2 regions of the Streptomyces sp. MAR4 CNX-425 genome follow, and region 2 is predicted to be linked to the other one. Evidence: predicted binding sites of a transcription regulator. Region 2 holds the regulator's gene; the other holds the start of a gene.
What was found. Region 2 encodes HspR, which represses chaperone genes until heat shock. Its sites were predicted from a motif close to TTGAGNNNNNNNNNCTCAA; they were not measured.
Positions count from the first base shown of each region.

Region 1: lon (endopeptidase La) is a predicted target of HspR. The motif match lies at 7,011-7,029, and genes of this name have one in related genera.

Region 1 is NZ_JBMDLF010000008.1:253,980-268,396, reverse strand. It holds gene ACHZ99_RS23110 (alpha/beta hydrolase) at 1-219, opposite strand, end outside; gene ACHZ99_RS23105 (MarR family winged helix-turn-helix transcriptional regulator) at 362-850, shown strand; gene ACHZ99_RS23100 (MarR family winged helix-turn-helix transcriptional regulator) at 870-1,343, opposite strand; gene ACHZ99_RS23095 (lysozyme) at 1,580-2,458, shown strand; gene ACHZ99_RS23090 (hypothetical protein) at 2,649-3,686, opposite strand; gene ACHZ99_RS23085 (hypothetical protein) at 3,683-4,360, opposite strand; gene lon (endopeptidase La) at 4,537-6,987, opposite strand; gene ACHZ99_RS23075 (spermidine synthase) at 7,095-7,832, shown strand; gene ACHZ99_RS23070 (response regulator transcription factor) at 7,912-8,658, shown strand; gene ACHZ99_RS23065 (HAMP domain-containing sensor histidine kinase) at 8,655-9,794, shown strand; gene ACHZ99_RS23060 (multifunctional oxoglutarate decarboxylase/oxoglutarate dehydrogenase thiamine pyrophosphate-binding subunit/dihydrolipoyllysine-residue succinyltransferase subunit) at 10,098-13,931, shown strand; gene fxsT (FxSxx-COOH system tetratricopeptide repeat protein) at 14,061-14,417, opposite strand, start outside.
Region 2 is NZ_JBMDLF010000003.1:593,304-607,720, forward strand. It holds gene ACHZ99_RS12380 (helix-turn-helix transcriptional regulator) at 1-873, shown strand, start outside; gene ACHZ99_RS12385 (helix-turn-helix transcriptional regulator) at 877-1,827, shown strand; gene ACHZ99_RS12390 (helix-turn-helix domain-containing protein) at 1,985-2,302, opposite strand; gene ACHZ99_RS12395 (NACHT domain-containing protein) at 2,524-5,784, shown strand; gene ACHZ99_RS12400 (heat shock protein transcriptional repressor HspR) at 5,794-6,267, opposite strand; gene dnaJ (molecular chaperone DnaJ) at 6,273-7,463, opposite strand; gene grpE (nucleotide exchange factor GrpE) at 7,542-8,339, opposite strand; gene dnaK (molecular chaperone DnaK) at 8,336-10,228, opposite strand; gene ACHZ99_RS12420 (heterodisulfide reductase-related iron-sulfur binding cluster) at 10,569-12,893, shown strand; gene ACHZ99_RS12425 (Yip1 family protein) at 13,269-14,165, shown strand; gene dcd (dCTP deaminase) at 14,172-14,417, opposite strand, start outside.

The sequences.
Region 1 (14,417 bases), on a different contig from region 2:
CGAGCCGGCGGGCCCGCCCTGCACGGTGACCCACTCCTCCTCGACCTCCGGTTTCTCGATCTCCCCGGACTGCACCTCGTCGACGGTCTTGCGGCCCTCGACCGGTCCGAGGTCGAACAGGTACGGCGGGGTGGCGGTGGCTTCGGCGAAGGCCGCGGCGGCGGGCTCCAGGACGGGGGCGGCGGGGGTGTACGCGGCGGGCTTGAGGTTCTCGGACACGACGGTGCTCCTCTGCGGATCGTTCGCTCTCGACGTCCACAACACTAGAGCGCGATTACCTTGTGCGCAAGTCAATCGCTCAGCATTAACTTTTGAGCTTGCAGACGGGTACGATGACCGCACGAGCAGAGAGGAGACCCGCATGGCGACCACCGGCACGGACGCGGACACGGGCACCGACGTGGGCACGGACACCGGCGAGGAGTTCCGCAAGCTGGACGAGTTCATGTGCTTCGCGCTGTACTCCGCGCAGCGCGCGGTGATGAACGCGTACCGCCCGCTGCTCGACAAGCTCGGCGTCACCTACCCGCAGTACCTGGTCCTGGTCGCGCTCTACGAGAACGGCCCGTCCCTGGTCAAGAACCTGGGCACCGCGCTGCACCTGGACTACGGGACGCTGACCCCGCTGCTGAAGCGGCTGGAGGCGAACGGGCTGGTGAAGCGGCAGCGCCGCGCGGACGACGAGCGGCTGGTGGAGGTGTCGCTCACGGCCGAGGGCACGGCGCTGCGCCGGAAGGCGAACGTCGTGGTGCCGTCGCTGGACACGGCGATGGGGCTGACGCAGGAGGAGCAGCGGGAGGCGAAGGAGCTGCTGCGCCGCATGTCGGAGAACCTCGCCGCCCACGGCTGAGCCCCCCCCCCGGCCCCCGCTAGCGCAGCTCGTTGAAGCGGCCCAGCAGCCGGGCCAGTTCGGCGACCTCGGCGCGGTCCCAGCCGGCCAGCCGCTCGACGTACTCGGCGTGCCGCGCCTCGCGTACGCGGTGCAGCCGCCGCCGCCCCTCGTCCGTCAGCCGTACGAGCACCGCCCGGCCGTCGGCGGGGTCGGGCTCGCGGTCGACGAGGCCGAGTTCCTCCAGGGCGTGCAGCTGCCGGCTGACGGTCGCCTTGCCGATGTTGAAGTAGCCGGCGAGTTCGCTGGCGCGCCGCCCGTCGCCCTCCAGCTGGGCCAGCATGGCGTACGCGCCGGGTTCGAGCCCGGGGTCCACCTGGCGGGCCATCTCCGCCGCGATGCCGCGGGCCCGGCGGTAGAAGACCGCCAGCTCGCGCTCCAGATCGAGGAAGGCGTGGTCCACACCACTCCCCTCGTCCTCGCGCCTGCCTCCGGGGGATTCGGCCTTGTGCACGTCAGAGCCCTTTCCGGCTTTCCACGGGCTGAAAGTTTTCTTCAGAAGCGGCAGAAGCCGCAGCTCCCCCAGTATTTCGCAGGCGTAGACCAAAGGCACCTGTCGGACCCTCTTTCCCTGCGGCACAGCGTAGTGACATGGTCACACCAAGCACAGCGTCCGCGCCCCTCACCTCCACACCTCCGCCCGCCGGCACCACCGGCACGACCGAGGACCCCCCACACCCGGAGGAACCCATGCCATCCCGAGTACGCATCCGCCCACGCACCGCCCGCCGCTCCCTCGCCGCCGCCCTCGCCACCGCGGCCACCTCCCTCGCCCTCGTCGCCGGCCTCACCACCCCCGCCGCCGCGGCGGGCGGCGACCGGCTCAACCCCGACCCGCACGACATCGAGCGCGGCGAGGCGTACATGGGCGCGGGCGTCCGCCTCCACGAAGGCACCGGCGCCACGGGCACCCCCGCCGACGCGGACGCGGGCCCGCTCGCGACCGTCGAGGGCGTCGACGTCTCCAGCCACCAGGGGAACGTCAACTGGTCCGCGCTCTGGAACAGCGGCGTGCGCTTCGCGTACAACAAGGCCACCGAGGGCACGGGCTACAAGAACCCGTACTTCGCCCAGCAGTACAACGGCTCGTACAACATCGGCATGATCCGCGGCGCCTACCACTTCGCGCTGCCCAACGTCTCCAGCGGCGCCGCCCAGGCCGACTATTTCGCCGGCAACGGCGGCGGCTGGTCCCGCGACGGCAAGACCCTCCCGGGCGTGCTCGACATCGAGTACAACCCCTACGGCTCCACCTGCTACGGCCTCAGCCAGGCGTCGATGCGCAACTGGATCGGCGACTTCCTGGGCCGCTACCACCAGCGCACCGGCCGCTACGCGGTGATCTACACGACCACCAACTGGTGGGTCCAGTGCACCGGCAACTACGGCGGCTTCGCCGGCAACCACCCGCTCTGGATCGCCCGCTACGCCTCCTCCCCGGGCACCCTCCCGGCCGGCTGGGGCTTCCACACCTTCTGGCAGTACACCTCGACCGGCCCGACGGTCGGCGACCACAACAAGTTCAACGGCGCCTACGACCGCCTCCAGGTCCTCGCCAACAACGGCTGATCCCCCACCCGAACCCCGCCGGTCTCTCCAGAGCTGCTCCTCCGGAGAGACCGGCGGTCACGTCACCCCGGCGACCCGGCCGGCAGACACCCGGCGTCGACCAGCGCCCGGCGCAGGTCGACCACCATGCCGGGAGTGACGTCCGCCACGGGCAGGGGGAAGGAGTTGACCGCGGCCGGAAGCGTCCCGGTCAGCGCACCACCGTCTGGATCTCCTCCACCGTCACGTCGTACGTCGTCTCGAAGACCCCGTCCGGCAGGTCCCCGTCCGCACCGCCCGTGCCGACCCAGTCGACCTCCCAGGTGATCGACGCCTTCAGCTCGTACGAGCCGCCGGCCGCCTCGCTGGAGCGGTGGTACGTGATCCCGCACGCCGGCACCGCCTCGTCGTCGCCGCTGTACTTGCGGCCGACACTGCCGTCGTCGTCGATCGCGCACTCACCGCCCTCGGGGTGGACGACCGCGTCCTCCGTCCCGGGGTCGAGCCGCAGGCTCGTGGGCGTGGCGGTGGTCTCGGCCCACAGGTCGGTGCCGGGCAGCGACGCCCGTACCTGCACCTCGTCGAAGGCGGCCCGCTCCTGCCAGATCCAGGTGGCCAGGTTCACCTTGAGCCGGTCGTCGGCGGGCTGCATCTCGATCTCGGTGTCGGGCACCTTGACGGAGTCGTAGGCGTACTCGGCGAGCATCTCGGGGGTGATGGCGGTGGGCACGTCGGGCGGGTTGCCGTTGTCGGCCCAGAACATGAGCTGGTCGTCGCACTCGCCCGCGGCGAGTTCGTCCTCGCGGTTGGGGTTGCGCACGGCGCGCCACCACATGCCCTCGCCCTGCTTGTCGAGGTTGTAGTTCTCGGGATTTCCGTCGCCGCCGTCGCGGTAGTACTCGAACATGAGGTCTTCGCCCCAGTGGAGGCTGCTGCTGACCGGCACGAGGTTGGACTGGGGCTCGATGGCCTTGACGGCGTCCCGCAGTTCCTCGGGGGTGGCGACCGGCTCGTGCCAGCAGGCGGGCGGCGTCCAGTTGGTGTCCACCGCGCTGATGGGCTGCCCGCCCTGCTCGCCGCCGCCGGTCTGTTCGATGACGACCTGGGTGGCGGTGGCGCTGATGGTGCCGTCGCCGGGGTCGGAGTCGCCTTCCAGACCGATGCCGCCCTGGGCGAGCGCGTCCTGCGTCAGCGGCAGGAGCAGGAGTGCCGTGACGGCCGCGAGCGTGACCGGTCTGCGGGGGTTCACTGCGCCAGCCCTCCGGCGTCGCAAGCGTCCCGCTTGTTCTCGACGTTGGCCGTCTGCCAGGCGCCCTCGTCGTTCTTCTGCAGGGTCGTGGTGTATTCGACGTACTCGTACGGGTCCGCCTGGGTCAGGACCTTGCCGGTCTCACGGTTCTTCTGGTCCACGTCGCGCTCGTCGGAGCAGAAGCGGAGGGTGGCGGTGATGCCGTTGTCGGCGACCCGCACCTGCGGGTCGAAGAAGCGGAAGGTGCCCTCCACGGTGGCGTTGGCGGCCTTGAACTCGCCGATCCAGTCCTGCAAGGACGTCCAGGCGCCCGTGCCCTTCATGTTGTAGAGCGCGATGTACTCGGAGTCCGGGTTGGGCGGGTCCTGGGTGATCGCCTCGTACGTGGCCCGCTGGCGCTGCGCGCCGGAGTCCAGCACCGCCTGCTCCTCCGGATCCGCCGACTCCCAGTCCCCGAAGACCAGTTCCACGCTCGCCGGCAGCTCGATCTCCGGCGCGTCCGGGTCCGTGCCCTTCTCCGACGCCGACGGCGACGCCGCCGGGCTGCTCTGCGACGCGCCCTCGATCTTGTCGTCCGACGACCCGGAGTCGTCGCCCCCGCACGCGGAGACCAGCAGGGCCGCGGCGGCGACCGCCGCGAGGGTGGCTGAACGGAAGGGGCGGCGGCGGACCACGTCGGCTCCAGCGGAGATTCGGGGACGTTGAGCAACAGGACGCTACCAACGCGCGTCCGGTTCCGTCACCGCGCCCATGCCCGCCCGCCTGCGCGGGCCCCGCCGGACGCCGGACGCCGGACGGCCCCTCCCGGGTGGGTGGTCGGGAGGGGCCGTGTCTGTGGGTCCGGGCGGCGTCAGGCCGCCAGCGGCACCTCCGGTGCCGAATCCGGCGCCGCCGGCGCTGCCGTGTCGGCCGGGGTCAGGGCCAGCTCCAGGACCCGCCGTACGTCCGACACCGGGTGGACCTCCAGCTTCTCCAGGACCTCCGCCGGCACGTCGTCCAGGTCGGGCTCGTTCCGCTTCGGGATGATCACCGTGGTGACCCCGGCGCGGTGTGCCGCCAGCAGCTTCTGCTTGACGCCGCCGATCGGCAGCACCCGGCCCGTCAGCGACACCTCGCCGGTCATCGCCACGTCCGTGCGCACCTGCCGCCCGCTCAGGAGCGACGCCAGCGCCGTCGTCATGGTGATGCCCGCGCTCGGGCCGTCCTTCGGGACCGCGCCGGCCGGTACGTGCAGGTGGATGCCCCGCTCCTTGAGGTCCGCCACCGGCAGTTCCAGCTCCGCCCCGCGCGAGCGCAGGTAGGACAGCGCGATGTGCGCCGACTCCTTCATCACGTCGCCCAGCTGCCCGGTCAGGGTCAACCCGGACGCGCCGGACTCGGAGTCGGCGAGCGACGCCTCGATGTAGAGCACGTCGCCGCCGGCGCCCGTCACCGCGAGGCCGGTCGCCACGCCGGGGACCGCGGTGCGGCGCTCGGCGGGGTCGGTGGCGGACTCGGGGGTGTGGTGCGGGCGGCCGATCAGCGGGCGGAGCTGGTCGACGCCGACGTCGTACGGCAGCTTCGCGTCGCCCAGTTCGTGCTGTGCCGCGATCTTGCGGAGCAGCCGGGCGAGGGCGCGCTCCAGGTTCCGTACGCCCGCCTCGCGGGTGTATTCGCCGGCCAGCTTGCGCAGCGCGTCGTCCGCGACGGCGACCTCGCCGGTCTCCAGGCCCGCGCGCTCCAGCTGCCGGGGCAGCAGGTGGTCGCGGGCGATGGTGACCTTCTCGTCCTCGGTGTAGCCGTCGAGGCGGACGAGTTCCATCCGGTCGAGCAGCGCCTCGGGGATGGCTTCGAGGACGTTGGCGGTGGCGAGGAAGACCACGTCGGACAGGTCCAGCTCCACCTCCAGGTAGTGATCGCGGAACGTGTGGTTCTGCGCCGGGTCCAGGACTTCCAGCAGGGCCGCGGCCGGGTCGCCGCGGAAGTCGGAGCCGACCTTGTCGATCTCGTCGAGCAGCACGACCGGGTTCATGGACCCGGCCTCCTTGATGGCCCGTACGACCCGGCCGGGCAGCGCGCCGACGTAGGTGCGCCGGTGGCCGCGGATCTCCGCCTCGTCGCGGACGCCGCCGAGCGCGACCCGGACGAACTTGCGCCCCATGGCGCGCGCCACGGACTCGCCCAGCGACGTCTTGCCGACGCCGGGCGGGCCGACGAGCGCGAGCACGGCGCCGCCGCGCCGGCCGCCGACGAGGCCCAGGCCCCGGTCGGCGCGGCGCTTGCGCACCGCCAGGTACTCGGTGATGCGCTCCTTGACATCCTCCAGGCCCGCGTGGTCGGCGTCGAGGATCTCCTTGGCGCCGGTGATGTCGTACGCGTCCTCCGTGCGCTCGCTCCACGGCATCTCCAGGACGGTGTCGAGCCACGTCCTGATCCAGCCGCCCTCGGGCGAGGCGTCGGAGCTGCGCTCCAGCTTGTCGACCTCCTTCAGGGCCGCCTCGCGGACCTTCTCGGGCAGGTCGGCGGCCTCGACGCGGGCGCGGTAGTCGTCGGACTCGTCGCCTTCCGTGTCGCCGTCCAGCTCGCGCAGCTCCTTGCGCACGGCCTCCAGCTGGCGCCGCAGCAGGAATTCGCGCTGCTGCTTGTCGACGCCCTCCTGGACGTCCTTGGCGATGGACTCGGCGACGTCCTGCTCGGCGAGGTGGTCCTTGAGCCACTTGGTGGCCAGCTTCAGCCGGGCCACCGGGTCGGTGGTCTCCAGCAGCTCGACGCGCTGCTCGGCGGTGAGGAAGGGCGAGTAGCCGGAGTTGTCGGCGAGCTGGCCGACGTCGTCGATCTGCTGCACGCGGTCCACGACCTGCCAGGCGCCGCGCTTGCGCAGCCAGTCGGTCGCGAGGGCCTTGTACTCCTTCATCAGCTCGGCGACGGCGCCGGGAACCGGGTCGGGTACGGACTCCTCGACCTCCGTGCCCTCGACCCACAGCGCGGCGCCGGGGCCGGTGGTGCCGGCGCCGATACGGATCCGGGTGACGCCGCGGATCAGCGCGCCGGGGTCGCCGTCGGCCAGCCGGCCGACCTGCTCGACGCGGCCGAGGACACCGGTGCCCACGTAGGTGCCGTCGACCCGTGGAACGAGCAGGACCCGTGGTTTGCGTCCGCTGCCGCGCGCCGCGGCCTGGGCGGCCTCGACCGCCGCCCGCACCTCGCGGTCCGAGAGGTCGAGCGGGACGACCATGCCGGGGAGCACGACGTCCTGGTCGGCGGAATCGAGCGGCAGTACGGGCAGGGCCAGCGGCGTGTGCGAGTCGGACTCAGTAGCCATTGATCTCCCCTTCGGCATGCAAGTTGAGTTACATGGACTCAACCCGGAGGGGCGCCGTGGTGTTCCCGGCCGTCTGTTCGCTGTGAGCGATCGGGCAGGATGGGCCCATGAGCAGCGAGAACGACGCGGCGGCCACGTCGAACGCAGCGGTCACGGTGGAGCGCAGGTCCGGCCCGTACGGAGAGGTCGTGCTGCGGCGGCGCGGCGCGCACCACGAGATCATCGCGAACGGCGTCTTCCTCATGGATACCTCCGACGGCCGCTCGGAGCGAACCCTGGTCCGGGCCGCGGCGGCGGCCGTGCGGAGCGCCACCCCGGCCCCGGCGGTGCTGATCGGCGGGCTGGGGGTGGGCTTCTCGCTCGCCGAGGCGGCGGCGGACCCGCGCTGGGGGCGGATCACGGTGGTCGAGCGCGAGCCGGCGGTCATCGAGTGGCACACGGGCCCCGCCGCCGGCGGGAACGGCGCGCCCGCGCACCTCGCCCACCTCAGCGGCCCCGCCCTCGCCGACCCCCGCGTCGCGCTCGTCGAGGCCGACCTCCTCGACCACCTCACCACGGCCCCCCGGCGCTACGACGCCGTCTGCCTCGACATCGACAACGGCCCCGACTGGACCGTCACCGACGGCAACGCCGGCCTCTACGCCCCCGCCGGCCTCGCCGCCTGCCGCGACCGCCTCACCCCCGGCGGCGTCCTCGCCGTCTGGTCGGCCCGCCCCTCCGCCGCGTTCGAGGACGCCCTGCGCGCCGCCGGCTTCACTTCGGTGGGCACCGAGGAGATCCCGGTGCGGCGCGGCGTACCCGACGCCGTCCACCTCGGCGTCCGCCCGCCGGACAGACACCCGTAGCCGAGGCGCGTCACCTCCCCATACGCTGCTAGCTGAACGGGAGGGCCTACGGGGAACGAGACGGCGAGGGCCACGAACCATGGACAGACAAGCCCTGACCGGCCGCGCTGACCACGCGGCCGCGGTGACGCCCGGTGCCCAGCGCAGGGTGCTGGTCGTCGAGGACGACCCGACCATCGGGCAGGCGATAGCGGCGCGGCTGCGCGCCGAAGGCTTCCAGATACGCACGGCCGCGGACGGCCCGGCAGCGGTCGCGACCGCCGCGGAGTGGGTGCCCGACCTGCTCGTGCTCGACGTGATGCTGCCCGGCTTCGACGGGCTGGAGGTGTGCCGCCGGGTGCAGGCCCAGCGGCTCGTGCCGGTGCTGATGCTGACCGCGCGGGACGACGAGACCGACATGCTCGTCGGCCTCGGTGTCGGCGCCGACGACTACATGACCAAGCCCTTCTCCATGCGCGAGCTGGCCGCGCGGGTGCACGTGCTGCTGCGCCGCGTGGAGCGCGCCACGCTGGCGGCGGGCACCGCCCGGGACGACACGCTGCGCCTGGGCGAGCTGGAGATCGACCACACCGAGCGGCGGGTGCGGGTCGGCGGCGACGACGTACACCTGACGCCGACGGAGTTCGAGCTGCTGGCGTGCCTGGCGAACCAGCCGCGGGCGGTGCTCTCCCGAGAGCAGCTGCTGGTGGAGGTCTGGGAGTGGGAGGACGCCTCGGGGACGCGCACCGTCGACAGCCACATCAAGGCGCTGCGCCGCAAGATAGGCGCGGAGCGGATACGCACCGTCCACGGCGTCGGGTACGCGCTGGAGACCCCCGTCACATGACGACGGCGGACGGCGGCACGGAGCCCGGCTTCTGGCGGCGGGTGTGGGACGCGCTGCGCCCGCTGGACCCGCTGCGGTCGGTGAACGCCGCGCTGGGCGCGCTGGTCATCGGCTCGGTGGTGATCGCCACCGGGCTGGTGTGGGTGGCGATCCGCTCCTCCACGGAGGTGCGGCTGATCACGGTCTTCTCGCTCATCGCCTCGCTGCTGATCACGCAGTTCGTGGGCCAGCGGCTGACGTCGCCGCTGGGGCAGATGACGGCGGTCACCCGCGCCATGGCGCACGGCGACTACACCGCCCGGCTGGCCACCCGCCGCCGCGACGAGTTCGGCGAGCTGGCGCAGACGTTCAACCGCATGGCGGCCGACCTGCAGTCCGTCGACCGGCACCGCAAGGAGCTGGTCGCCAACGTCTCGCACGAGCTGCGCACCCCGATCGCCGCCCTGCGCGCGGTGCTGGAGAACGTCGTGGACGGCGTCTCCGAGGCCGACCCCGACACGATGCGTACGGCGCTGCGCCAGACCGAGCGGCTGGGGCGGCTGGTGGAGCAGCTGCTCGACCTGTCGCGGATCGACAGCGGGGTGGTGCCGCTGCGGCTGCGGCGGTTCTCGGTGGAGCCGTATCTCGCGGGGGTGCTCAAGGAGTCGCACTTCGGCAGCGGCGCCCACGGCGCGGCCGGCGCCCCGGAGGCCGCCGCCGACCCGGCCGGCTCCCCCGGCCCGCGGGGGCGCGGCGACGTACGGCTGCTGCTGGACGTGTGGCCGCCGGAGCTGGTCGTACGGGCCGATGCCGAGCGTCTGCACCAGGTGATGGCGAACCTCATCGACAACGCCGTGAAGCACAGCCCGCCGGGCGGCCGGGTCACCGTGCGGGCCCGCTCCGGTACGGAGCCGGACGGCCTGGAGGTGGAGGTGCTCGACGAGGGTCCCGGCATCCCGGCCGCCGAGCGGCACCGGGTCTTCGAGCGCTTCAACCGCGGCCGGGAGACCGGCGTGCCCGGCGGCCAGGGGGCGGACGGCGGCGGCACCGGCCTGGGGCTGGCCATCGCGCGCTGGGCGGTCGATCTGCACGGCGGCCGGATCGGGGTGGCCGAATCGCCCCGCGGCTGCCGGATCAGGCTCACTCTTCCGGGTTAACGCCCGTTCGTCACTTGACCTAGACTTGACCTTGGCCGAGCGTGGGAACGGACTCGCAACGGCGGCAGAGCAGCCGGTGAACGGCCCGGTACGGCGCCGGGACGCGGCGCCACCGCCCTGATGCCCCCATGCCGAACGCGGCCAAACTGATTCTTTTTCCCGCCAAAACCAGGGCCCAAACCACGTTCGCTTTGTGACTTGCGCGACCTCGGGCGGGTGCGGCCTGCACGTTCCAGCTCGGGGGGCGTAGCCTTGTTTTCCGCTGTCCATCACCTTGTGAAGCGGAAGAGGGCGGTTGCCGCCGTGTCGTCACAGTCCCCTAAGAGCAGCTCGTCGAGCGTCCGTACCGAAGAGCCGGGCCAGGGCCGGGACCCTGCCGCGGCGTTCGGTCCCAACGAGTGGCTCGTCGACGAGATCTATCAGCAGTACCTCCAGGACCCCAACTCCGTGGACCGGGCCTGGTGGGACTTCTTCGCCGACTACAAGCCCGGCGCCGCCGCCGGGAACCAGGGGGCGGCGACGACGGCGGCGCAGCCCGCCCCCGCCGCACCCCCGTCGCCGGACGGCAGGCAGGCCGCCGCCGCGCCGGCCCAGCCCGCGCCGGCCGCTCCCGCGGCCCCCGCCGCGCCGCAGCAGCCCGCCGCCCCGGCGGCGCCCGCCGACGGCCGGGCCGTGGCCAAGCCCGCGGCCAAGCCGGCCGCCGCGCCCGCGCAGCCGGCGGCCAGGCCCGCCGCCGCCCAGCCCGCCGCCGCGGCCCCCGCCGCCGGCCCCGAGCTGGTCACCCTGCGCGGCCCGGCCGCCGCCGTCGCCAAGAACATGAACGCCTCGCTGGAGCTGCCGACGGCCACCTCGGTCCGCGCGGTCCCGGTGAAGCTCCTCTTCGACAACCGCATCGTCATCAACAACCACCTGAAGCGCGCCCGCGGCGGGAAGGTCTCCTTCACCCACCTCATCGGGTACGCGATGGTCCAGGCGATGAAGCTGATGCCGTCGATGAACCACTCCTTCGCGGAGAAGGACGGCAAGCCCACCCTGGTCAAGCCCGAGCACGTCAACCTCGGCCTGGCCATCGACCTGGTCAAGCCCAACGGCGACCGCCAGCTCGTCGTCGCGGCCATCCGGAAGGCCGAGACGCTCAACTTCTTCGAGTTCTGGCAGGCGTACGAGGACATCGTCCGCCGCGCCCGCGCCAACAAGCTGACCATGGACGACTTCACCGGGGTGACGTGCTCGCTCACCAACCCCGGCGGCATCGGCACCGTGCACTCCGTGCCGCGGCTGATGCCCGGCCAGTCCATGATCCTCGGCGTCGGCGCGATGGACTACCCCGCCGAGTTCCAGGGCACCTCCCAGGACACCCTGAACAAGCTGGGCGTCTCCAAGGTGATGACGCTGACGTCCACGTACGACCACCGGGTCATCCAGGGCGCCGCCTCCGGCGAGTTCCTGCGGATCATGAACCAGCTGCTGCTGGGCGAGAACGACTTCTTCGACGAGGTCTTCAAGTCCCTGCGCATCCCGTACGAGCCCGTCCGCTGGCTCCGCGACATCGACGCCAGCCACGACGACGACGTCACCAAGGCCGCCCGGGTCTTCGACCTGATCCACTCCTACCGGGTCCGCGGCCACGTGATGGCCGACACCGACCCGCTGGAGTACAAGCAGCGCAAGCACCCCGACCTCGACGTCAACGAGCACGGCCTGACGCTCTGGGACCTGGAGCGGGAGTTCGCGGTCGGCGGCTTCTCCGGCAAGTCGATGATGAAGCTGCGCGACATCCTCGGCGTCCTGCGCGACTCGTACTGCCGCACCACCGGCATCGAGTACATGCACATCCAGGACCCGAAGGAGCGGAAGTGGATCCAGGAGCGCGTCGAGCGCCCGCATGACACCCCGGAGCGCGAGGAGCAGCTGCGCATCCTGCGCCGGCTGAACGCCGCGGAGGCGTTCGAGACGTTCCTGCAGACGAAGTACGTCGGCCAGAAGCGCTTCTCGCTGGAGGGCGGCGAGTCCGTCATCCCGCTGCTGGACGCGGTCATCGACGCCGCCGCCGAGTCCCGCCTCGACGAGGTCGTCATCGGCATGGCGCACCGCGGCCGGCTCAACGTGCTGGCGAACATCGTCGGCAAGTCGTACGCGCAGATCTTCCGCGAGTTCGAGGGCAACCTCGACCCGAAGTCGATGCACGGCTCCGGCGACGTGAAGTACCACCTGGGCACCGAGGGCACCTTCACAGGGCTGGACGGCGAGCAGATCAAGGTCTCGCTCACCGCCAACCCCTCCCATCTGGAGGCCGTCGACCCGGTGCTGGAGGGCGTGGTCCGCGCCAAGCAGGACATCATCGGCAAGGGCGGCACGGACTTCACCGTGCTGCCGCTGGCGCTGCACGGCGACGCCGCGTTCGCCGGGCAGGGCGTGGTCGCCGAGACGCTCAACATGTCGCAGCTGCGCGGCTACCGCTGCGGCGGCACGGTGCACGTCGTCATCAACAACCAGGTCGGCTTCACCGCCCCGCCGGAGTCCGCGCGCTCCTCGATGTACGCCACGGACGTGGCCCGCATGATCGAGGCGCCGATCTTCCACGTCAACGGCGACGACCCCGAGGCCGTCGTGCGCGTCGCACGGCTGGCCTTCGAGTACCGCCAGGCGTTCAACAAGGACGTGGTCATCGACCTCATCTGCTACCGCCGCCGCGGGCACAACGAGGGCGACAACCCGCAGTTCACCAACCCGCAGATGGTCGAGCTGATCGACAAGAAGCGCTCGGTGCGCAAGCTCTACACCGAGTCGCTGATCGGCCGCGGCGACATCACCATGGAAGAGGCCGAGCAGGCCCTCCAGGACTTCCAGGGCCAGCTGGAGAAGGTCTTCACCGAGGTGCGGGACGCCACCGAGACCCCGGCCCCGGCCGAGGTGCCGCCGCACGCGCTGCCCGGCTTCCCGGTCGCCATGGACACGGCCGTCTCCGAGGAGGTCGTCAAGCGGATCGCCGACTCCCAGGTCAGCCTCCCCGACCAGGTCTCGGTGCACCCGCGGCTGCTGCCGCAGCTCCAGCGCCGGGTCGCGATGGTCGAGGAGGACACGATCGACTGGGGCATGGGCGAGACGCTGGCGTTCGGCTCGCTGCTGATGGAGGGCACCCCGGTCCGGCTCTCCGGCCAGGACTCCCGGCGCGGCACGTTCGGCCAGCGGCACGCGGTGCTCGTCGACCAGAAGACCGGCGAGGACCACACCCCGCTGAACTACCTCGCCCCCGACCAGGCCCGCTACAACGTCTACGACTCGCTGCTCAGCGAGTACGCGGCCATGGGCTTCGAGTACGGCTACTCGCTGGCCCGCCCCGACTCCCTGGTGCTCTGGGAGGCGCAGTTCGGCGACTTCGTCAACGGCGCGCAGACCGTCGTCGACGAGTTCATCTCCTCCGCCGAGCAGAAGTGGGGCCAGTCCTCCGGCGTCGTGCTGCTGCTGCCGCACGGCTACGAGGGCCAGGGCCCGGACCACTCCTCGGCCCGTATCGAGCGGTTCATGCAGCTCTCCGCGCAGAACAACATGACCGTCGCGATGCCCTCGCTGCCGTCGAACTACTTCCACCTGCTGCGCTGGCAGGTCCACAACCCGCACCACAAGCCGCTGGTGGTCTTCACCCCGAAGTCGATGCTGCGGCTGAAGGCGGCGGCGTCGCGGACGGAGGAGTTCACCACCGGCGGCTTCCGCCCGGTCATCGGCGACGACTCCGTCGACCCGGCCGCGGTCCGCAAGGTCGTCTTCTGCTCCGGCAAGGTCTACTACGACCTCGACGCCGAGCGGCAGAAGCGCGGCGCCCAGGACACCGCGATCGTGCGGCTGGAGCGGCTGTACCCGCTGCCCGGTGCGGAGATCCAGGCAGAGCTGGCGCGCTACAGCGGCGCGGCGACGTTCGTCTGGGCCCAGGAGGAGCCGGCCAACCAGGGCGCCTGGCCGTACATCGCGCTCAACCTGGTCGACCACCTGGACCTGATCATCGGCTCCGGGCCGGTGCCGAACGCCGACCGGCTGCGCCGGGTCTCGCGCTCGTCGTCGTCCTCGCCGGCGGTCGGCTCGGCCAAGCGCCACCAGGCGGAGCACGCTCAGCTGATGGCGGAGGTCTTCGACCTCTGAGCCCTTCGCGGGGTACGGGCCCGGCCCGTACCCCGCAACGGCGAACGAGAAGGGCCCCGCGCGCGGGGGGCCCTTCTCGCGTGTCCGGGGGCCGCGTGTCCGGGGAAGGCGCCCGCGGCCTGGGCTCGCTCAGTTCGGCTGCGGCTCGAAGTCCCAGTACGGGCGCTCCCGGCGGCGCGACGCGAGGGTGTGCGGGTGGTCGGCGCCGAGGGTGTCGCTGAGGATCTGCATCGCCTCGCGCTCCACCTTCTTCGCCTCCTGCGCGCGCCGCAGCGACCGCAGGTCGTCCGCGAGCGCCATCATCGCCGAAAGCGCCATGGGGTGCCGGTCGCCGAGGACCTCCCGTACGGTGCCGAGCGTCTGCCGGCTCAGCTCTTCGGCGTGGTCCGGGGCCTCCAGCCGGTTGCGGGCGGCGGCCGCGTTGAGCGCGCAGCCCAGCGTCCACGGGTGCTCCGGGCCGACGGCGGCGGTCATGCGGGTGAGCGC
Region 2 (14,417 bases):
ACCGGAAGCGCACCCTGCCTGATCGACACCGGGCTCCTGCGCCCCGACCCCGGCGAGCCCCAGTGGCTCGTGCCCGCACCGCCGTCCGAGGCGGTCGCCGGCCTCATCCGGCCGCTGGAGCGGGAGCTGTCCGAGTACCGGCGGTTCGCCGCCGCGCTGGCGGGCACGGTCGAGCAGCTCACCGCGTTCACCCCCGAGGAGACGGCTCCGTCCCTGCTCACCCTCTGGAAGGGCAAGGACCGGATCGAGGCGGCGCTGCTGCGCGCGCTCGACGAAGGGGCGGAGGAGTTCCTCGCGATCCAGCCCGCGAGCGGCCGCACCAACCGCACCGAGGAGACCATCCGCGCGGCCGCCGAGCGCGTCCGGGAGCTGCACGAACGCGGAATCACGCAGCGGACGCTGTACAACCACACCTACCGGCACCATCCGGCCACGCTCGCGTACCTGGACCGCCTCAAGGACACCGGCCTGGAGGTGCGCACCATGGAGGAGACCCCGGAGAGACTCCTCATCATCGACCGTGCCGTCGCGTTCGTACCCGTGCAGCCCGACCGCGAGGCGGCACTGGAGATCCGGCACCCGGGCCTGGTCTGGTTCCTGGTCTGCGTCTTCGAACGGTTCTGGCAGATCGCCGTCCCGTGGGGCCACCCGGTGCCGTACCGGGACACCCCGCCGGGCGTCACGGGCGTCCAGCAGAAGATCGCGCAGCTCCTCGTCGAGGGCCAACTCGACGAGGCCATCGCCCGCCGCCTCGGCATGAACGTCCGCACCTGCCGCGCCCACATCGCCAAGCTGGCCGCCGCGTTCGGCAGCGACAGCCGCACCCAGCTCGGCTACCTCCTCGCCCGCTCCGGCATGCTGGAGGAGGTCTGAGGCATGGGACACTCCCCGCACCCCGCCCCGCGCATCTGCGAGACCGGACGGCTCGTCTATGCCAAGGCGCTGCAGTCCGGCCGCGTGACGGCAGCGGCGGGCGCAACGGCCCCCTGCCTCGTCGAGTCCGGTCTCCTCCGCCCCGACGGCGACTGGCTCGTTCCGGCACCGCCGGCAGAGGCCATGGGGCAGCTCTTCGCGCTCGTGACGGAAGAGATAGGCGGCTACCGGGACCTCGCCCTGACGCTCGCCGGCTCTCTCGGTCAGTCCACACCGTCCGACTCCGGCACGGCCGCAGCCCCCTCGATCACGGTCTGGGAGGGAAAGGAGCGGATAGACGCGGAGCTGGTACGGGCCCTCGCGGAGTGCACCGAAGAGCTGCTCACCGCCCAGCCGATGGGCCAGCGGCCGGCCTGGGTGTACGAGGCGGCCGTCCAGCGCGTACTGCCGCTGGTCGAACGGGGAGTGCGCGTGCGCAGCCTGTACAGCCACACCGCCCGGCACACCCCGCAGGCGCTGGACTACATGGCACGGATGCAGCACACCGGCCTGGACGTCCGCACCCTTGAGGAGAACATCGAGCGGGCCATCATCATCGACCGGGAGGTCGCCTTCATTCCCGCGCGGGCCGACCGCACGGTGGCCCTTGAGGTTCGTCATCGCGGCGTGGTCTGGTATCTCGCGGCCACGTTCGACCACTTCTGGCGCACCGCGACACCCTGGGGCGAGGAGATCGACGTCCCGGGGGCGCCGGAGGGGATCACGAACGTCCAGCTGAAGATCGCGCGGCTCCTCGTCGAGGGCCACCTCGACGAGGCCATCGCCCGCCGCCTCGGCATGAACGTCCGCACCTGCCGCGCCCACATCGCCAAGCTGGCCGCCGCGTTCGGCAGCGACAGCCGTACCCAGCTCGGCTACCTGCTCGCCCGCTCCGGCATGATCGACGGCTCCTGACCGCGGCCGCCGGCGGCCGCCGGCGGAGGGAACGGAGTCGCTGGTGTGTATGAGGCCGGGAAGCGAACACACCAGCGCTCCGCCCGAGGGGTGCCGCAGGCGTCCGCGGGCGACGAGGCAGGTCGCGCCGACAGAGCATCCATGGCACTCGCCCTCATCATTCACGAGCTGTCGGACACCTTCTATTGCCTCTTACGGCAACCCGGCCCGTGTCCACCACGTCCGGCAGGAGCTCCCGCCGGTTGCGGTCGCCGACCAGCGCGGCCTGCACCCTGGACTCCACGTTCAGCTTGCGGCAGATGTTCGTCAGATGGGCCCGTACCGTACGCTCCGCCACCCCCAGCTGCGATGCCAGCCGGCGGTTGGTCGGACCGTCGGCGAGCAGCAGCAGCACCTGTCGTTCTCTCTCGGAGAGCAGCGCGAGACCGACCGGTGGAGCTTCTCGCGCCGTGTTGACCGAACCCTGGGACCTCACTTGTATTGACTCCCGGACCAAATGGGCCGTACGCGACTTACGTTCGGCGTCCTCTCCCCCGTCCGTGAACAGAACATTGGCTCACCGTCCGTATCAACTCCACCCGAACCCAGCATCATCTTCATGAAATTCATGATGATGAGGGGGTACATATCCGAGCGAACCGGATCTTCGGCGAACACCGCGGGTGACGCCCCGCCCCCCGCTATATCGTCGGCCGCATGGAACCCACAGCCGTCGGCGCGCGGCTCGCCGCCGCCGTCGCCGCGCCCCTCGTCCGGCGGCTCTTCCGCAGCGAGGGGCCCGGGGCGGGGCTGGCGGGGCGGCCGGTGCGGATGGCGGCGCTGGTGTCGTTCCGGGGCGAGCGGCGGGAGTTGGACGAGGCGGGTCTGCGGAAGCTCGCGGAGACGCTCGTACGGCGCGCGCTCCCCGGCGACGGCGGGCCCGGCGGCCGGGGCCGGGGCCGCCGTGAAGCGCCCGTCGCCGACGACGAGGTACGCGCCGTCGCCGACGCGCTCGCCCGCAGCCTCACCGCCCTCGGCGACCTCGACCTCGACGACGTCCAGGCCGTCCAGCTCGGCCACGAGGCCCTCGCCCGGCGGCTGCGCCGCACGGCGGCGCGGAGCACCGGCGGCGACCCCGCCCGCGAACTGTCCACCGACGCCGCCGCCTTCCACGACGCCCTCCTCGACACCGCCTGCCTGCACATCCTCCACTTCTTCACCCAGCGCTCCACCTTCGTCCCCCGCACCCTCGTGGAGCAGTCCCGCCGCCAGGCGGACCAGGCCGCCCGCCTCGACGCCCTGATCGCCCGCACGCCCCTCCCCGACGCCCGCGACGCGGCCTTCGAGCGCGACTACTTCGCGTACGTGGCCCGCAAGCACGGCAAGCTCACCATCTACGGCGCCGACCTCGCCGACTCCCCCGCGAAGTGGCCGCTGGACGTGGCGTACCTGCGGCTGGAGGCGTCGGGGTCCCCGTCGCACGAGCCGCTCCGGAACAGCGGCATCGGGAGCTGGCAAGACTTCGGCCTCCTCGACGACAGCAACCCCCTCCCCGAGCCCGCCATCCCCGCCGACCAGGCCCTCGCCACCCACGAGCGCGTCCTCCTGCGCGGCGCCGCCGGCTCCGGCAAGACCACCCTCGTGCAGTGGCTCGCCCTCTCCGCCGCCCGCCCCGACGCCCCTGCGGCGGACGGCATGGGCTACCTCACCGGCCGCGTGCCCTTCGTCCTGCCCCTCCGCACCCTCACCCGGCACGGGCAGCGCCTCCCCCCGCCCCGCGACTTCCTCGCCGCCACCGGCAGCCCCCTCGCCGGCGCCCAGCCGGACGGCTGGGAGCACCGCGTGCTCACCGCCGGCCGCGGCCTGCTCCTCGTCGACGGCATCGACGAGGTCCCCCACACGGAGCGCGCCCGCGCCCGCGGCTGGCTCTCCGACCTCGCCGACGCCTTCCCCGGCAACCGCTGGCTCGTCACCTCCCGCCCCTCCGCGGTCGGCGAGGACTGGCTCGCCGCCGAGGGCTTCACCGAGCTGACCCTCGCCCCGATGCGCCCGGCGGACCTCGCCCGCTTCATCACCCGCTGGCACGAGGCCGTACGCACCGGCGACCCGGCGGCGGACGACGCCCAACTGGCGGCGTACGAACAGCAGCTCGCCGCCGCCGTACGGCACACCTCCGACCTCGGCCGCCTCGCCACCAACCCGCTCATGTGCGGCCTGATGTGCGCCCTGAACCGCGCCCGCCGCGGCTACCTCCCGCGCGGGCGCAAGGAGCTGTACGAGGCCGCCCTGTCGATGCTGCTCACCCGCCGCGACCGCGAACGCGACATGGCCGTCCCCGACCTCCGCGAGGAACCTCAACTACAGGTGCTCCAGCGCCTCGCGTACTGGCTCATCCGCAACGGCCGTACGGAGCTGGACCGCCCCCGCGCCGAGTCCATCGTCGCCGCCGCCCTCCCGGCCGTCCCGGAGATCGCCGCACTCGGCGACGCGGCGGCCGTGCTGGAGCACTTCCGCGACCGCAGCGGCCTCCTCCGCGAACCGGGACCGGACGCGGTCGACTTCGTCCACCGCACGTTCCAGGACTACCTGGGTGCGCGGGCAGCGGTGGAGGAGGGCGACATCGGCGTGCTGGCGGCCCACGCGGCGGACGACCAGTGGGAGGACGTCATCCGCATGGCGGTGGCGCAGGGGCGCCCGCGCGAGCGCGAGGAGATCCTGCGGGAGCTGCTGAAGGCGGCGCAGGCGCGGGAGGGGGTACGTATCCGGCTGCTGGCGGCGGCGTGCCTGGAGCAGGCGGCGGAGCTGGCCCCGGCGGTCCGGGAGGCGGTGGAGCGGGAGACGGAGGGGCTGATCCCGCCGGCGACGACGGTGGAGGCCCGGGCGCTGGGCGCGGTCGGCGGCCCGCTGGTGCTGGACCTGCTGCCGGGCCCGGAGGAGACGGACGTCCCGGACCTCGTCACGGTCGCCGCCAGCCACGTGGACTCGGAGCGCGCCGTCCCGTTCCTCGCCCGCTACGCCACGCACCCCTCGCTGGCGGTCCGCCGGCAACTCGCCTGGGCCTGGCACCGGTTCGACACCGAGGAGTACGCGCACGAGGTCATCGACCGCCTCGACCCCGACGGGCTGTTCTTCACCGTCACCTCCGACGCCGAGCTGCGGGCCCTGCGCGGGCTCGGCGGGCGCCCGATGGTCGACGTGCGCGGCGGCCCGCTCGACCCGTACGAGCTGCGCGAAACCCTCGCCACGTTCCGGCTCACCGAGCTGATCATCCGCAACCAGCACGCGCTGGGGGACCTGGACTTCCTGCGCGGCCAGCACGAGCTGGGCCACCTGCGGCTCACCGAGTGTCTCGGCCTGCGGTACGCCTCGGCCCTCGCCGACCTGCCCGTACGCCACCTGATCCTGGACGGGGTGCCGGAGCTGGGCGCCAGCACCCCCGAACTGCTCCCCGCACTGCCGCGGCTGAAGTTCCTCTCCCTGTCGCCGGACCGGACGCACCCGCTCGATCTCGGCACGCTGCCGCCGCTGCCGGAGCTGACGAGCCTCAACCTGCTGACCGCCCGCACCTCCGGCCTTCGCCCCCTGGCCAGGCACCCCAAGCTCACCGACGTGTACCTCGGCTGGCGGCACGAGGCCGCCGCGGACGACTGGGCGGCGCTGGCGGCGCTCCCGGGGCTCGACGCCCTGCGGTCCCGGCCGGACCTGCTGGCGGTCGCCCCCGCCGGCGCCGCGCTGCCGGGTGTCCGGTTCCTCGGGCTGATCGACGACCGGCCCGCCGGTGAGCGCGACCTGGCCCGGCTCCCGCAGCTCTTCCCCCGGCTCGACCACCTCGTGCTCGACCTGCCCCCGGAGAGCCCGCTCGACCTCTCCCCGCTCGCCGGACTCGACCTGCTGGAACAGGTCACCCTGCGGGACCACATGCGAAACCTCCACGCCGGGCTCCCGCCCCACGTGGAGGTCACGTACCTCGCCGACTGAGCCGCAGGCTCAGCCCCGCTTCTTCTTCGGCTTCCACACCACCAGCGCGCTCGTCTGCTGCACCTGCTGGTACGGCACCAGGTCCCGCCGGTACGACGCGTGCACCTGCGCCTCCCGCTGGGCCATCGCCGACGCCGCGCCCTCCACCGCGTCCGTCAGCTCCGCCACCTTCGCCTGGAGCGCGGCGACCTGCGTCTCCAGCTCGATGATCCGCTTGATGCCGGCCAGGTTGACGCCCTCCTCCTGGCTCAGCGTCTGCACCTGCCGCAGCAGCGCGATGTCCCGCGCCGAGTACCGCCGGCCGCGCCCGGCCGTGCGGTCCGGGGAGACCAGGCCGAGGCGGTCGTACTGGCGGAGGGTCTGCGGGTGCAGACCGGAGAGTTCGGCGGCCACGGAGATGACGTAGACCGGCGTCTCCTCGGTCAGCTCGTACGGGTTGCGGCCGCGGGCGCCGCCGGCGCCGCCGCCGTTCCTGCCGTTCATCGTCGTCAAGCTCCCTTCGCGGCCTTGAACAGCTCCGCGCGCGGGTCTTCACCCACGGTCGCCTCCCGGTACGACTCCAGCGACTCGCGTGCCGTGCCGTCCGTCTCCTTCGGCACCGCCACCTCGACGGTGACGAGCAGGTCCCCGCGCGTGCCGTCCTTGCGGACGGCGCCCTTGCCGCGGGCGCGCATCGTACGTCCGTTGGGGGTACCCGGCGGCAGCTTCAGGGTGACCGGCGGGCCGCCGAGCGTGGGCACCTTGATCTCCGCGCCGAGGGCCGCCTCCGGGAAGGTGACGGGGACCGTCACCAGCAGGTTGTCGCCCCTGCGGCCGAAGACCGGGTGGCCGTCGACGTGGACGACGACGTACAGGTCGCCGCCCGGTCCGCCGCGCTCGCCCGGGCCGCCCTTGCCGCGCAGCCGTATCCGCTGCCCGTCCTGCACCCCGGCCGGGATGCGGACCTGCATCGTGCGGGACGACTTGGCGCGGCCGCTGCCCTTGCAGACGTCGCAGGGGTCCTGGGCGATGAGCCCGCGGCCCTTGCAGTCGACGCACGGGTCGGTGAGCGAGAAGCCGCCACCGCCGCCGCGGGAGACCTGACCGGTGCCCACGCAGGTCGGGCAGACCCGCGGAGAGCCGTTCTTGTCGCCCGTGCCGGCGCACGTCTTGCAGGGGGCCGACGACGACATCCGCAGCGGCACCGTGGCGCCCTCGATGGCCTCCGTGAAGCTGAGGGTGACCTCCGACTCGATGTCCTGGCCGCGGCGCGGCTGGGTGCGGCCGCCGCCGCGGTTGAACAGCCCGCCGAAGACGTCGCCCAGGCCGCCGCCGAAGCCGCCGGTGGTCGTCTGGCCGCCGGGGCCGCCGGCGCCGCCGGGGCCGGAGCCGCCGAAGAGGTCGCCGAGGTCGAAGTTGAACGAACCGCCGCCCGCGCCGGGGCCCGGGCGGAAGCCGCCGTTGCCGAAGAGCGTGCGCGCCTCGTCGTACTCCTTGCGCCGCTTGGGGTCGCCGAGTACGTCGTTGGCCTCGGAGACCTCCTTGAAGCGCTCCTCGGCCGCCGCGTCGCCCTTGTTGGCGTCCGGGTGGAACTGCCGGGCGAGCTTGCGGTACGCCTTCTTGATCTCGGCCTCGGTGGCGTCCTTCGGGACGCCGAGAACCTTGTAGTAGTCCTTCTCGATGAAGTCCTTCGTACTCACTCCCGGCGTCCCTCCTCTCGGCCCTCGGCTCCCTCGGCGACGGCTCCGGCGGCTGTGACGGCTGCGGCGGCTATGGCGTCACCCCTCGTCCGGGCCACCGCTGTCCGTTTCTTCCCCGGCGGACCCGCCCTTCGCGGACCCGGAGGCGTCCGGTCCGCCCGCGTCCGCGGCGCCGGGGGACTTCGTCCCGCCGCCGTCCGCGTCGGCCTGCTTCCCGTCCTCCGCGTCGTCCGTTCCCTGCGCTCCCGACACCGTCGCACCCGGCTGCGGCTCCGCCACGGCGACCCGCGCGGGGCGGATCGTCCGCTCGCCGATCCGATACCCAGGCTGCAGAATCTGCACGCACGTGGTCTCGGTGACATCCGGCGAGTAGCTGTGCATCAGCGCCTCGTGGATCAGCGGGTCGAAGGGCTCGCCCTCCTTGCCGAACTGCATGAGCCCCATCTTGGCGACGACGGTCTCCAGCGACTCGGCGACCGACTTGAACCCGCCGACCAGCTCCTCGTGGTCCCGGGCCCGGCCGATGTCGTCGAGCACCGGCAGCAGCTCGGTGAGCAGGTTCGCGATCGCGATCTCCTTGACCGCGACCCGGTCCCGCTCCACCCGCCGGCGGTAGTTCTGGTACTCCGCCTGGAGCCGCTGCAGGTCCTTCGTCCGCTCGTCGAGCGCCTTGCGGGCCTCGTCCAGACGGCCCGACAGGGGGCTGTTCGCGTCCCCGCTCCCGGCGGCCCCCGACCCCGGCCCGGCTCCGTCGGCGCGCCGGGCGCCGGCGGGCGGGGTGCCCGCGCCGGCCTGGCCGCCCGGCTGTGCCTCCGCTGCCTCCGCGTCGTCGGGGACGTCGGGCTTCTCCTCGAAGCCCGGGGTCTCCTCCGTCACGCGGCACCGTCCTTGGGCTTGTCGTCGTCGACGATCTCGGCGTCGACGACGTCGTCATCGGCGCCGCCGGCGGGGCCGGAGCTGTCGCCCGCGGCGCCCGGGGCGTCGCCCTGCGCCTGCTGCGCGCCCTCGGCGCCGGCGGGGCCGCCGGCGGCCTGGGCGTCGGCGTACAGCGCCTGGCCGAGCTTCTGGCTGGTGGCGGCGGCCTTCTCGGTCGCCTCCCGGATGGCGGCGGTGTCGTCGCCCTTCAGCGCCTCCTTGAGGTCGCCGACCGCGGACTCGACCTCGGACTTCACGTCGCCGGGGACCTTGTCCTCGTTGTCCTGGAGGAACTTCTCGGTGGTGTAGACGACCTGCTCCGCCTGGTTGCGGGTCTCGGCCGCCTCGCGGCGCTTGTGGTCCTCCTCGGCGTACTGCTCGGCGTCGCGCATCATGCGCTCGATGTCGTCCTTCGGCAGCGCGGAGCCGCCGGTGACGGTCATCTTCTGCTCCTTGCCGGTGCCGAGGTCCTTCGCGGCGACGTGCATGATGCCGTTGGCGTCGATGTCGAACGTGACCTCGATCTGCGGCACGTTCCGCGGGGCCGGGGGCAGGCCGGTCAGCTCGAACATGCCGAGCTTCTTGTTGTACGCGGCGATCTCGCGCTCGCCCTGGAAAACCTGGATCTGCACCGACGGCTGGTTGTCCTCGGCCGTGGTGAAGGTCTCCGAACGCTTCGTCGGGATGGTGGTGTTGCGCTCGATGAGCTTGGTCATGATGCCGCCCTTGGTCTCGATGCCGAGGGACAGCGGGGTGACGTCGAGCAGCAGGACGTCCTTGACCTCGCCCTTGAGGACGCCGGCCTGGAGGGCGGCGCCGACGGCGACGACCTCGTCCGGGTTGACGCCCTTGTTGGCCTCCTTGCCGCTGGTCAGCTCCTTGACCAGCTCGGCGACGGCCGGCATGCGGGTGGAGCCGCCGACGAGGACGACGTGGTCGATCTCGGACAGCTCGATGCGGGCGTCCTTGATGACGTTGTGGAACGGCGTCTTGCAGCGCTCCAGGAGGTCCTGGGTGAGCTGCTGGAACTGCGCCCGGGTCAGCTTCTCGTCCAGGTGCAGCGGGCCCTCGGCGGACGCGGTGATGTAGGGCAGGTTGATCGTCGTCTCGGTGGACGAGGACAGCTCGATCTTCGCCTTCTCGGCGGCCTCGCGGAGCCGCTGGAGCGCCATCTTGTCCTTGGACAGGTCGACGCCGTGGCCGTTCTGGAACTGCTTGACGAGGTAGTCGACGACGCGCTGGTCCCAGTCGTCGCCGCCGAGGTGGTTGTCGCCGTTGGTCGCGCGGACCTCCACGACGCCCTCGCCGATCTCCAGCAGCGAGACGTCGAAGGTGCCGCCGCCGAGGTCGAAGACCAGGATGGTCTGGTCTTCCTTCTCCATGCCGTACGCGAGGGCCGCGGCGGTAGGCTCGTTGACGATGCGCAGGACGTTCAGGCCGGCGATCTCGCCGGCCTCCTTGGTCGCCTGGCGCTCGGAGTCGTTGAAGTACGCCGGGACGGTGATGACCGCGTCGGTCACCTTCTCGCCCAGGTACGCCTCCGCGTCCCGCTTGAGCTTCTGCAGGATGAACGCGGAGATCTGCTGCGGCGTGAACTCCTTCTCGTCGATCGGCTGCTTCCAGTCGGTGCCCATGTGCCGCTTGACGGACCGGATGGTCCGCTCGACGTTGGTGACCGCCTGGCGCTTCGCCACCTCGCCGACGAGCACCTCGCCGTTCTTGGCGAAGGCGACGACGGACGGCGTGGTCCTGGCGCCCTCGGCGTTGGTGATGACGCTGGGTTCACCGCCCTCGAGAACACTGACGACAGAATTCGTCGTGCCCAGGTCGATGCCGACCGCACGTGCCATGTTGTCTATCCTCCGGATTCAGGTGCTCTGCCTTGAGCTGGTCAGGCTCAAGAGTGCCATGGGCGGCCCGCCAGGCGCAATTCAGCTGAGTCAATCAGACTCAAGTTTTGTGCGTCAGCCCAGGTGGGAACGGGTTTTCGGGGTACGGGCCGGAGGTCGCGCCGACGCCGGAGGCGCGACGCACGTCACCGGCCGGGCGGCTTCAGCGGCCCGGGCCGCCCGGGTACCCTCAGGCGGGGAAACGGTAAGTTACCGCTTAGTAGTAGCCGGGTAGGCCGAGACCGGGCACAGCAGAGCAGGACAGCAGCACACACGCAGCAGACAGGCCGAGGAGCCCTCCATGCAGCTCGCCGCCATCGTCGTATCGCTGGTGATCACCGCGGTCGGCGTCGCGCTCTTCGCTCGCGCCGTCGGGCAGATCGTCGCCTTCATCCGCCTCGGCACACCGGTCCCCGCCGGCAGCCGCACCGACGACCCGGTCGCGCGCAGCGCCACCCTGGCCAAGGAGTTCCTCGGCCACACCCGGATGAACCGCTGGGGCGTCATCGGCTTCGCGCACTGGTTCGTCGCCATCGGCTTCCTCACCCTGGTGCTGACGCTCGTCAACGCCTTCGGGCAGCTCTTCCAGGCCGACTGGCTGCTGCCGGTGATCGGCGGCTGGCTGCCGTACGAGCTGTTCGTGGAGTTCATCGCGCTGATGACCACGGTCGGCATCCTCACGCTCATCGCGATCCGGCTGCTGAGCCTGCCGTCGAAGGCCGGCCGCAAGTCGCGCTTCGCGGGCTCGACGATGTGGCAGGGGTACTTCGTCGAGTACGTCATCCTCGTCATCGGAATCTGCATCCTGGTGCTGCGCGGGCTGGAGGGCGCGCTGCACCACGTGGACTCGTACGAGGCCGCCTACTTCGTGTCGTACCCCGTGACCGCCGCCGTCGACGGGATGGACACCGGCTCCGTACAGAACCTCGTCTACCTCGTCGCGATGGTCAAGATCTCGGTCTCCTTCATCTGGGCGACCGTCCTCGGCCTCCACACCACGATGGGCGTGGCCTGGCACCGCTTCCTCGCCTTCCCCAACATCTGGTTCAAGCGCAACGCCGACGGCGCGGTCGCCCTCGGCCCGCTTCAGCCGATGGTCTCCGGCGGCAAGCCGATCGACTTCGAGACCGTCTTCGACGACGAGGGCGGCGAGGAGGCCGTCTTCGGCGTCAGCCAGGTCGAGCACTTCTCCTGGAAGGGCATCCTCGACTTCTCCACCTGCACGGAGTGCGGCCGCTGCCAGTCGCAGTGCCCGGCCTGGAACACCGGCAAGCCGCTGTCGCCCAAGCTGCTCGTCATGTCGCTGCGCGAGCACGCCGCCGCCAAGGCCCCGTACCTGCTCGCCGGCGGCGGCAAGACCGCCGAGGGCGAGGAGAAGGCCACCGCCGAACAGCTGGCCGACGTCCCCGCCGGCGCGCTCGCCGAGGCCGAGCGCGCGCTGATCGGCACCGCGGCGGAGCAAGGCGTCATCGACCCCGACGTGCTGTGGTCCTGCACCACCTGCGGGGCGTGCGTCGAGCAGTGCCCCGTCGACATCGAGCACGTCGACCACATCGTGGACATGCGCCGCTACCAGGTGATGATCGAGAGCGCGTTCCCGTCCGAGGCGGGCACGATGCTGAAGAACCTGGAGAAGAAGGGCAACCCCTGGGGGCTGGCCAAGAAGCAGCGCCTCGCGTGGACGAAGGAGCTGGCGGCGGACACGGGCATCGAGATCCCGGTCGTCGGCAAGGACGTCGAGGATCTCTCCGAGGTCGACTACCTGTACTGGGTGGGCTGCGCGGGGGCGCTGGAGGACCGCGCGAAGAAGACCACCAAGGCGTTCGCGGAGCTGCTGCACATCGCGGGCGTGAAGTTCGCGATCATGGGCGGCGACGAGAAGTGCACCGGCGACTCGCCGCGGCGCCTGGGCAACGAGTTCCTCTTCCAGCAGCTCGGCGAGGAGAACGTCGCGATGCTCAACACGGCGTTCGGCGCTGCGTCTGACAGCGGCTCCGCCGCGGGCTCGGACGAAGGGGTGACGGTCGAGAAGGCGAAGAAGAAGATCGTCGCCACCTGCCCGCACTGCTTCAACACCATCGCCAACGAGTACCCGCAGCTCGGCGGCCACTACGAGGTCATCCACCACACGCAGCTGCTCCAGCACCTCGTGGACGAGGGCCGGCTGGTCCCCGTCACGCCGGTCGAGGGGATCATCACGTACCACGACCCCTGCTACCTGGGCCGGCACAACAAGGTCTACACGCCCCCGCGCGAGATCATCGCCAAGGTCCCGGGCGTACGGAACGAGGAGATGCACCGGCACAAGGAGCGCGGCTTCTGCTGCGGCGCCGGCGGCGCCCGCATGTGGATGGAGGAGCGCATCGGCAAGCGGATCAACGACGAGCGCGTGGACGAGGCGCTGTCGCTGGATCCGGACATTCTGTCCACCGCGTGTCCTTTCTGCCTCGTGATGCTTACGGACTCCGTAAACGGCAAGAAGAACGCGGGGGCGGCGAAGGAGTCGCTGGCCGTCGTGGACGTGGCGCAGCTGTTGCTGGACTCGGTGAAGACGCCGGCGGACGAGCCGCCCGCGGACGGCGGCGGGGCGGCGGAGAGCGAGCCGGAGCCGCAGCCGGCGACGTAAGGGCACGGTACGGCGAGACTGTTCGACGAGCGGAACGCGGAACGGGGGTACCACAGGCAACCCCCCACGGCGGCCGGTCCCGTGCACCTGCGGGGCCGGCCGCGGGGGTGCCGGAGCGGGGAGCACCCCGGGCCGTACACGGAATGCCACCTTCTGTCACCGTGCAAGTCAACTGGGCATATTCGTACAACCTTTGGCCACGGCAGGCGGTCTTCCGAGCACGGCCAGGGCCCGGACCTCCCCCGGGCCGGGTCCTGGCCACCCCGCGTCCCGTAGGGCGGAACCCCTACGGGACGGGCCGGTCCGGCCGCAAAGGTCCCCCGTATTCCGGGGCACCGGTGACCCGGGCCCGGAAGACCGGGTACGTTCGACTGCGTGGCAGGATTCAGAAGGGGCCGGGGACACCAGTCCCCCGGCGGCGGGCAGCAGGGACCACCGCGGTACGGGCAGGGGCAGCCGCCGCACGGCGGCGGCCAGTGGCAGCAGCCCCATGGCGGCCAGGCCCCGGGCCCCGAGTACTACGGCGGCGGCCCCGACCCGTACGCCGCCGACCGCCCCGGCAACACCCAGCCGTACGGCATCGGCGCGGCGCCGGACGCCTACGGCCCGTACGACGACGGCCGGTACGGCAGCCACCACGACGGGCGCTACGACGACGGGCGCTACGACGACAGGCGCTACGACGATGGCCAGGTCTACCGCGCCGGCCAGGCCGCGGCCCCGCCCATAGGCCCGCGGCTGCACTGGAAGGACCTGCTCCGCGGCATCGTCCTCCACCCCAACCGCACCTTCTGGCAGATGCGGGACCACAGCATGTGGGGCCCCGCGGTGACCGTCAGCTTCCTCTACGGCCTGCTCGCCGTCTTCGGCCTGGAGCAGGCGCGCGACGAGGTGCTCGACTCGACGATCTCCACGAGCATCCCGTGGATCATCGCCACCGGCGTCGCGGTCACGCTCAGCGGCCTCGTCATGGGCACCGTCACGCACACCCTCGCCCGCCAGCTGGGCGGCGCGGGCGCGCTGGCCCCGACCGTGGGCCTGGCGATGCTGGTGGTGGCGGTCACGGACGCGCCGCGGCTGCTGGTCGCGATGTTCATCGGCGGCGAGCACACGTTCGCGCAGGGCGTGGGCTGGCTCACGTGGCTGGCGGCGGGAGTGCTGCTGACGTCGATGGTGAGCAAGTCCCACGACCTGCCGTGGCCGCGGGCGCTGGGAGCGTGCTCGATCCAGTTGGTCGCGCTGCTCTTCCTGATCAAGCTGGGCACCCTGTAGGGCCCGTCAGACGGCCGTCCGGTGGAAGTTGAGGTACGACCGCGACGGCGTCGGCCCCCGCTGCCCCTGATACCGGGAGCCGTACTTCGCGGACCCGTACGGATGCTCGGCGGGCGAACTCAGCCGGAACATGCACAGCTGCCCGATCTTCATGCCCGGCCACAGCTTGATGGGCAGGGTGGCGACGTTGGACAGCTCCAGCGTCACGTGCCCGCTGAACCCGGGGTCGATGAACCCGGCGGTGGAGTGCGT